Regions from separate parts of the Solwaraspora sp. WMMB762 genome, predicted to be linked through region 3. Evidence: riboswitches for the same ligand, from Rfam matches in the RefSeq annotation. Region 3 holds a riboswitch; each other region holds the start of a gene.
The links. Region 3 has a riboswitch for cyclic di-AMP ahead of ACN27J_RS20770 (NlpC/P60 family protein). Riboswitches for the same ligand answer to the same signal wherever they lie in the genome.

Region 1 (2,193 bases), 690 kb from region 3:
CGGACAAGCCGGTCACCCGGGCGATCCCGCCGGCCGGTCCGGTCGGTCCGCCGCCGCAGCAGCCGACCGGCCGGTCACCGGTGCGCCGGTCGGCGCGTACCGACTGACGGCGCGTACCGACTGACGGTTCTTCGCGCGGTGCCGGACCGGCCCGGCACCGCGCGAAGCGAGGTCAGGTCACAGCAGGGACAGATGTACGTGGTTGGTGTGGTCGCTGTTCGGGTCGCCGCCGGCACCGCTGTACGAACTCCAACCGGTGGTCGGTGACCAGAACTGGCGGTACCAGATGACGTACAGGATGCCGAGCTTGTCGGCGTTGCGGACGAAGAAGGCGGTCAGGTTGTTGCCGTACAGCCGGTCGTCGCCGAAGGCGTCGCCGCCGAACCCCTGCTGCTGAGCGGAGAAGTCGCAGGCCCGCCCCTTGGGGTGCTCGAACGGTCCGCCGGGGCGGAAGCAGGAGACGAAGCGGGTGAAGCCGGCCTTCTTCGCCTCGTTCAGCGCGTGCATGGTGCGCGGCGTGATGCAGCCGCTCGTGGTGGGGTCGTCCAGACTGCACGACTGGGACGGCCAGGAACCGTCCGAGTTACGCGGAGCCTGGGCGGCGACCGGCGAGGTGGCCGAGACGAACCCGTTGGTGGCGACCGCGCCGACCAGTTGCAGGGCCTTTTCGGCCTCTTTCTTCTGGCGGGCCATCGCTTCGAGTTGCTGTTCCTCGCGGGCCACCTCGGCGTCGATTGCGGCGACCGCCCGGGCGGCCTGTGCGCGGGCCTCGTTGAGCTCCCGGATCCGCTTGTTGTCGTGCATGGCGATCATGTCCAGGCCTTCGGCGCGTTCCAGCAACGCGTCCGGGTCGGCGCTGTTGAGCAGGACCATCACCGGGGTGATCCGACCGAGACGGTACGAGTTGGAGGCGACCTGGCCGATCTGTGGGGTCAGCGCCGCTATCCGTTCCTCGACCTTTTCCAACTCGAGGTTGAGCTTCAACTGGCGTTTGCGGGACTCGTCGACCGCCGCCTTGGCTTCGACGTAGCCCCGGCCGGTCGATTCGAGCACTTCGCTGAGCAGTGGCGGGGCGCCTTCGTCGTCCGGATCCTGAGCGGCGGCCGGCGACGCTACGACGAAGCCGGCGAGCAGGGCGGCGACGGCGGCGAGGGCCGCGGCCGTCGGAATCCGCCGGCGGAGGGGTGCGGTCATCCTGTTCCTTTCCTTGGCCGCCGACCGAGTTAGCTGACGGGTTCGGGACGGAACGATCCCTACCGCTGGCGCGGATTCACCCCGGTGGAAACGTGGTTCCCCGGCTCACCCCGGAGGGTGATTGGGCGGCGGTCACCGCCGGCACCGGTGGGCGCCGCCTGGCGGAGACCGCCGGCAAGCTTACCGGATCGGTCACCGGCATCAACACCTCGACAATCCTGACTGAGCTGGAAAAATCCGTTACCGGGCAACGACTTTCGGTGATGTCCACTTTCTGCGTTCGGCGGCGTACGACAAGTCGTCAGGCGGGCCGGATTCGCTGCGCCGAGGTTAGCGGCTGACTACAGTGCGTATGAGGAAAAGCGGGAAAGTCGTAGCGTCGGACGGATCTTCGGTGAGAGATGACGATTCCCCGGTTGGGCCGCCGGACGCCGACAGCGTGGTGGTGATCGGCCTCGGCCGGTTCGGTGGTCAGGTCGCCCAGTCTCTGCTCCGCCTCGGCCACGACGTGCTGGGCATCGACGAGCATCCCAAACGGGTGCACCGCTGGTCCGAGCGGCTGCCGAGGGTGGTCGAGGCGGATTCGACCGATGACCAGGCGCTGCGCCAGTGCGGCGTCGCCGACTACCCCCGCGCGGTGGTCGGCATCGGCTCGGACGTCGAGGCCAGCATCCTCACCGTGGTGGCGCTGACCGAGCTGGGTGTCCCGGAGGTCTGGGCGAAGGCGATCACCGCCAAGCACGGCCGGATCCTCGCCTCGGTCGGCGCGCACCATGTGATCTTTCCGGAGGCGGCGATGGGTGACCGGGTGGCCCACCTGCTGGCCAGTCGGATGCTCGACTTCATCGAGTTCGACGACGGGTTCGCCATCGCCAAGGTCTGCGCCCCGCCGGACGCCGCCGGCCGGACGTTGGCCGAGTCCCGGCTACGTCAGCGGTACGGCATCACGGTGGTCGGGATCAAGGAGCGGGACCGGCAGCTGAGGTACGCGGGACCTGA
Region 2 (2,193 bases), 2.0 Mb from region 3:
GTCAGCGGACCCGGCCGTAGCCGTACGGCGGCATCATGTCCACGCTGGCCAGCTCGACGGTGCGGCCGAAGGTGGGTGCGTGGATCACCTGGCCGCCGCCCACGTACAGGCCGACGTGGGCGAGACCGTTGTAGAACACCAGGTCACCTGGCTGCAGTGAACCACGGTTGATCTTCGCGACCACGTCCCACTGCATCGCCGCGTTGTGCGGCAGGCTCTTGCCGGCGGTACGCCACGCGGCAAGCGTCAGGCCCGAGCAGTCGTAACCGTTCGGGCCGCTGGCAGCCCAGACGTACGGCTTGCCGATGGCCCCGTACGCGAACTCGACGACCGAGCCGGCGGCACCGGACACCGACGGGACGGTCCCGGTGTACGACGAGCCGGTCTCGCTCGCGGCACCGTAGGCCCGTTCCCGCTTGTCCATCAGCTCGTCGATGTCGGCTTCGATGCTCTTCTTGCGGTCGGCGAGCTCCTTGACCTGGGCGTCCTGCTTCTTCAGGGCCGCCTGCAGCTTCTCCTGCTCGGCCAGGTAGGTCAGCTGGGTGCTGGTGAACTCGGTGAGCCGCTGCTGCCGGTCCCGGGCCAGGTGGTCGAGGGTGCCGAGCCGGTGGATGAAGCTGCCGGAGGTGCCGTCGAGCAGAGCGGTCGCGGTGCTCAACCCGCCGGTCTTGTACGCGTTGACCGCGATCTGACCGACCTCGGTCTGTGCCGCCGCGAGTTCGGCCTGCAGCGGGCCGAGCTTGGCGTCGATCTCCTCGGCCGCCGCCCGGGTGGCCTTGGCCTCCTCCCTGAGCCGGTTGTACGACTCGACGACCTTGGCCAGCTCTTCGGATTCCTTGTCGATCTGCTGCGTGAGTTCGCTGACCGTCGGCTGGGCGGTCGCGGCGGTAGCCGGTAGCACCAGGCCGAGGCTTACGCCGGTCAGCATCAGGGTGCGCAGCAGAATCCGCGCTGTTGACAAGAACGCAGAACCCTTCTTCCTCGCCGCCTACCGGGTTAGCTGACGGATTCGGGCGGGAAGTTCGCCCTACCGCGGTGGACCGCGGATTCACCCCAGTTGCCGATGGGTCCCCGGATCGCAACCGTGAGATCACTGTTTGTAACGTCAGATAATCTCGGGACGGCGATTCGGCGGCACTGGACCGGCGTCACCGCTTCCCGGCGACTGGCGACCGGACCAGCCGGTCCAACTTAGCCGCAAGGGTCGCGACCCGGAAAGTGCTGCGATCGTGATCCGTGGCATGGAACTGGCCGGAGTCCGTTGATGGTTACTGAATGTGACGGTTGGCTGCTCTGGGCAACATTCCTATTGCCTTCGCGTGACCGGTTGACTGCGGCGCGTCGTCATTGGACAGCGCCTGATCAATTGCGAATAATGCGTCATTAGTCGGTCTGCGCGGTTGTCGTCAGTAAGCTATCTGGATAAATAGGTGCAAAAGGTCCGATTCGCCATCCAGGACGCGGCCTGCCGTACGTCATTCTGCTAGGTGGCAGAATGACTACCTTCCATCGAGTAGCTTGCTGTTTGCACAATGGACCCGCAAGGTCAAGCGCCGCACGAGCCCTTCGGAGGCAGCTATGCGTGCTACTCGCCAGACCCCACCCCGACGCGGTTCCCCGGTGCCCGCCCGGCCCGGCTCCAGTGTCGGACGGACCTTCTACCGGCAGCCCGGTATCTGCGTGACCGGTGAATGGTTCGTCGTGGCCGGCCGGCGGTTCGCCGTCCGCGACCTCACCGAACTCCGGACCGCGCGGGGCGCCCGCGACCGGCTCACCGGCCGGGTGATCGCGGTGACCGCCGTGACCCTGACGGCGGTCGCGGTGACCGTCGGCTACACCCGCGGGCTGGACGAGGTCAGCGCGGGTGCCTACCTCGCGATGCTGGCGGCCGCGTTCGTGCCGGTGGCGGTCGCCTGGCTCGGCGACCGGTTGCGGCCGCGGGCGTACGAACTATGGGGCCGTCACCAGGGACTGCTGTTGCTGCTGTTCAGCACCGACGACGAACGCCAGTACGGCCAGGTGAGCCGGGCGTTGATGCGGGCCCGGGAAATGTCCCGGCTGGCCGGTCTGTCCGAGCCGGTCACCATCGAACCGTGGGTGCCCGACCGGCGGTGAGCGGGCCCGGCCGCCGCTGCGGTCGCCAGCGGGCTGGTCGACGTCGATCAGCCCGCGTCTCGCCCGTCCAGTTGGCGG
Region 3 (2,193 bases):
GCCAACCTGCCGATCAAGCTGTGGCCCGGGATGAGGATCGGCCAGTTGTGCATCTTCCGGCTCTCGTCGACGTCCGAGCATCCGTACGGGTCGGCGGTCTACGGATCCCGGTACCAGGGGCAGCGTGGACCCACTCCGAGCCGGTCCTGGCAGCGGTGGCGCACCTGGCCGACCAGCTGAACCGGCTGGGCTGTTGGAGAGCCGGCGCACCGGCGGCGGAGAGGCGAAAGGCGCCCTCCCAAGCCGGGGGGAGACATGGGAGGGCGCCTTTCCGGTGGCCGGTGCTGCCGCTTGACGGGGGGATCAGCGGCACGCGCCAGGCCATGGGGAGGAGTGAGGTCTAGCCGGGCCTGCCGTAACTGTGCACACTCGAACCGATCTTGCGCATCTGCACCGGTTCACCCGCCTGGGAGGCGTGCACGATCCAGCCGTTACCCACGTACATGCCGACGTGGGAGAGCCCGCTGTAGTAGAAGATGAGGTCGCCGGGGCGCAACTCGTCCCGGCTGACGTTGGCGGTCACCTGACGCTGCCGGGCGGCGTTGTGCGGCAGCGAGACGCCGGCCTGCGCCCAAGCGGCCAGGGTAAGACCCGAACAGTCGTAGCTGCCCGGTCCCGCTGAACCCCAGACGTACGGCTTGCCGATCTGCGCACAGGCGAAGGTGACCGCCTTGCCGGCCGCCCCGCCGGGGTAGGTCGCCGGGCAGGGCGCGGGACGCAGCGAGCCGAGGGTGTTGGTCGAGCCGTACGCCTCCAGGCGCAGGTCCTGCAACCGGTCAACCTCGGCGTCGATCTCCTTGGCCTTCGCCGCCAGCTGAGCCTCGGTGCTGGTCAGCTCGACGATCAACTCGTCGAGCGGGGCCTTCTTCACGGCGTACTCGTTCTTGAGGTCGACGACGGCCTGCACGTCGCGGGCCTGCCGCCGGGCGAACTGGTCCAGCAGCTCGAGCTGGTCGGCGAGGTGGGTCGGCTTGCCATTGGTCAGGATCGCGTTGAAGACCGACGGACTACCACCCTTGTACGACCGGGCGGCGAACTCGCTGACCCGATCCATCGCCAGGTCGATCTGGATCTGCAGCGGCTTGATCTTCTTCTGCAGTTCGTCCGCCTGCTTCTTCTTGGCGGCGAGGTCCTGCCGTACGGCGTTGTGCCGTTCGATCGTCGGTTCGAGCTCGGCCCAGACCTCGTCGATCTGCGACTCGATTTCGGCGACGGTGGGCTGCGCCTGCGCCGGCGCTCCGACCAGCAGCAGACCGACGCCGGTGGTGGCGGCGATCAACGCGGTGAGTACTCGGCTAGGGTCGTGCGGCGTTTTTCGCCGATGGTCACGGCTGGACCACCGGAGGTATCGCCGAGGGGCGCTCGTAGCCACCGGACTCCTTCTCCCCAGACCGCCTACCGGGTTAGCTGACGGGTTCGGGCGGAAAGGAGACGCCCTACCGCAGGTGGCCTGCGGATTCACCCCAGGAGTGCCGTGGGTCCCCGGCTCGCCGTCAGACGGCGATTAGGCGGTGTCAGGCCGAGGTCAACCCGGTTGGTTGACGTCCTCCCGACTCGACGATCCCCAAGGGTAGAGAGCGGCGTTCTCGCTACGCAAGCGAGAACATGGACTATCTCATTGAGTACGCAGACGATTGCGTATCGTGCATAGGCTGCCATCGTTCAAGCGTTCGAATTTTGCCGGGCGGACCGGCCCGTTCATACCGGTCCGCCCGTACGTTCGGCCGACCAACGCGCGCCACTCAGATTGCCTCGGCGGGCTGGCTGACCTGCCGCGATCAGCCGACCCGCTTGAACCCGGCGAGCGGCATGTTGTCGATGTTCTCCATCTGCACGGGTTGACCCGCGCGGGGAGCGTGCACCATCAGGCCATTACCGATGTAGATCCCCACGTGATGCAGATCACTAAAGAAGAATACGAGATCCCCGGGCTTGGCGTTGGCGCGGCTGACCGAACTGCCCTGATTCCACTGAGTTCCGGTGTAATGCGTGAGGCTGACACCGGCACTTGCCCAGGCGTACTGGGTCAGGCCGGAACAGTCGAAGGCGTTCGGCCCGGTGGCACCCCAGACGTACGGCTTACCGAGCTGTGCGCACGCGGTGCGGACCGCGGTTCCGGCGGCTCCGCCGACCGACACCGCCGGACACGGGCCGGAGGCACCGGATCCGCCGGTGTAGCCGGTGGACTGGTAC
Region 4 (2,193 bases), 2.2 Mb from region 3:
CATGGTCGTCGAGGCGGTCACCGCGCTGGCCACCGGCTCCCTGGCACTGCTGTCCGACGCCGGGCACATGTTCACCGACGTACTCGGCATCGGCATGGCGCTCGCGGCGATCGCCGCGACCCGGCGACCGACCGGGGAGCCGCAGCGCACCTTCGGCCTCTACCGCCTCGAGGTGCTGGCCGCGCTGGCGAACGCCGTACTGCTCGCCGGGGTCGCGCTCTACGTCCTGGTTGAGGCGGCCCGCCGGTTCGCCGATCCAGAGCCGGTGACGGTCGGCCCGATGCTGGTGGTGGCGGTCGCCGGACTGCTCGCCAACATCGTCGCCTTCGCCCTGCTGCGCCAGGGGGCCAGGGAGAGCCTCAACGTACGGGGCGCCTACCTGGAGGTACTCGGCGACCTCCTCGGCTCGGTGGGGGTGCTGGTGGCCGCCACGGTGATCGCCACCACCGGCTGGTGGTACGCCGACCCGCTGGTCGCCGTCGGTGTCGGGGTGTTCATCCTGCCGCGCACCTGGCGGCTGGCCCGGGCCGCGCTGCGCATCCTGGTGCAGGCGGCGCCGGAGCATGTGGAGGTCGCCCGGGTCCGCAGCCGGCTGGCCACCGTGCCGGGCGTCTGCGACGTGCACGACCTCCACGTCTGGACGCTCACCCCAGGCATGGAGGTGGCCTCGGCACACCTGGCCGTGACCCCGTCAGCCGATGTCGGCACGGTGCTGCGGGACGCCCGGACAGCCCTGCACGACGAGTTCGGTATCGAGCACGCGACGCTGCAGATCGAGCCGCTGGCCCCCGCCGACTCCTGTGGACCGGCCGACTGGTGATTAGCAGATGCTTAAGTTTCGTGACCTTACCGCGACGTTGACAGCTACGATATACGTATATTTCTGTTTTTTCCAGACATAACATGGCTATCGATACCGGGACGGCAACCCGGGGAACCGGTAGTGTCGGCCCCGGTCTCCGCTCGGGCGGCGCCCCTCCGGCGCCTGCGGAGGCCGTCGCCTAATCGCCGTACGGCGAGCCGGGGAACCACGTACCTGGGGTGCATCCGCGTCACGCGGTAGGGATCTTCCGTCCCGAACCCGTCAGCTAACCCGGTCGGCGGCTGACGGAAGGAATGCACAGTGTCACGCACAGTCCACAGAAAAACCCGATCCGCGTTGTTGGCGGCGTTGACCGCTGCCCTGATGGCCGTCACCGGCACCCCGATCGGCTCGCCGGCCGGAGCCGCCCTGCCCGCGAACCGGCCCGACCGGGTCGACGACGAGGGAGGCACCGACAGCCTGCGCAAGGAGCTCGATGCGGCCTCGAAGGGCTGGATCGACGCCAAGGCGGCGCTCGACCACTCGAAGGGCCGGCAGAAGAAGCTGTCCGAGCAGCTCGACACGGTCGGTGCTGAGCTGGAGCAACGAAACAGGAACGTCGGGCACATCGTCGACCGCGCGTACCGCAACGGCAGGCTCGGCCCGGTCTCCGCGTTGCTCAACAGCACCTCACCGGAAGGGTTCATCGACCGGGCGGCGGCGCTGAGTGCGGTGACCGCCAACGAGGAGAAGCAGCTCCGCGAGCTGTACCGCACCCGCGACCAGGTGACCAGGTCCAAGGCTGCGATCGAGCATGAGATCCGGGAGCAGCAGAAGCAGGTCACCATCATGGACCAACGCCGGAACCAGGCGGAGCGGGCCTTGGCCGTCGCGGTCGCCGCCGAGAAGGAGGCGGAGGAACGGGCGAGGCAGCAGGCGGCGGAGGAGGCCGAGCGGGCCGCCGCCAGCGGATCCTCCGGCTCAGGATCCTCCGGCTCCGGGTCGTCGGGATCCGGGTCGTCCAGCGCGTCGGCGACCCCGGCCCCGCGCAACGCCAACGGCTCCTGGCCGGCCGAGTCGTGCAACGTCGACGACCCCACCACCTCCGGCTGCATCACGCCCCGTACGCTGCACGCCCTGAACCAGGCGAAGGCTGCCGGCTTCACCCGTTACGTGTCCTGCTTCCGCAACGGCAGCTCCGGCGAGCACCCCAAGGGCCGGGCGTGTGATTTCGCCGCCCAGCCCAACGGCTTCGGTGGAGTGGCGACCGGCGGTGACAAGAGCTACGGCGACAACCTCGCGAACTACTACATCAACAACGCCGACCGGCTCGGTGTGCTCTACGTGATCTGGTACAAGCGGATCTGGCTGCCCAGCAGCGGCTGGAAGAC

Region 1: linked by a shared signal. The riboswitch ahead of ACN27J_RS23970 (coiled-coil domain-containing protein) and the one ahead of ACN27J_RS20770 (NlpC/P60 family protein) in region 3 are both predicted to bind cyclic di-AMP.
Region 2: linked by a shared signal. The riboswitch ahead of ACN27J_RS30195 (NlpC/P60 family protein) and the one ahead of ACN27J_RS20770 (NlpC/P60 family protein) in region 3 are both predicted to bind cyclic di-AMP.
Region 4: linked by a shared signal. The riboswitch ahead of ACN27J_RS10925 (coiled-coil domain-containing protein) and the one ahead of ACN27J_RS20770 (NlpC/P60 family protein) in region 3 are both predicted to bind cyclic di-AMP.

The regions. Positions count from the first base shown of each region.
Region 1 is NZ_JBMHMD010000001.1:5,356,707-5,358,899, forward strand. Features, by position in the region: gene ACN27J_RS23965 (glycoside hydrolase family 65 protein) at 1-107, shown strand, start outside; gene ACN27J_RS23970 (coiled-coil domain-containing protein) at 178-1,194, opposite strand; cyclic di-AMP (ydaO/yuaA leader) riboswitch at 1,197-1,332, opposite strand; gene ACN27J_RS23975 (potassium channel family protein) at 1,589-2,193, shown strand, end outside.
Region 2 is NZ_JBMHMD010000001.1:6,706,595-6,708,787, forward strand. Features, by position in the region: gene ACN27J_RS30195 (NlpC/P60 family protein) at 2-961, opposite strand; cyclic di-AMP (ydaO/yuaA leader) riboswitch at 972-1,103, opposite strand; gene ACN27J_RS30200 (DUF6232 family protein) at 1,579-2,115, shown strand; gene ACN27J_RS30205 (DUF5753 domain-containing protein) at 2,163-2,193, opposite strand, start outside.
Region 3 is NZ_JBMHMD010000001.1:4,668,359-4,670,551, forward strand. Features, by position in the region: gene dcd (dCTP deaminase) at 1-180, shown strand, start outside; gene ACN27J_RS20770 (NlpC/P60 family protein) at 341-1,279, opposite strand; cyclic di-AMP (ydaO/yuaA leader) riboswitch at 1,378-1,521, opposite strand; gene ACN27J_RS20775 (NlpC/P60 family protein) at 1,779-2,193, opposite strand, start outside.
Region 4 is NZ_JBMHMD010000001.1:2,476,906-2,479,098, forward strand. Features, by position in the region: gene ACN27J_RS10920 (cation diffusion facilitator family transporter) at 1-820, shown strand, start outside; cyclic di-AMP (ydaO/yuaA leader) riboswitch at 989-1,119, shown strand; gene ACN27J_RS10925 (coiled-coil domain-containing protein) at 1,187-2,193, shown strand, end outside.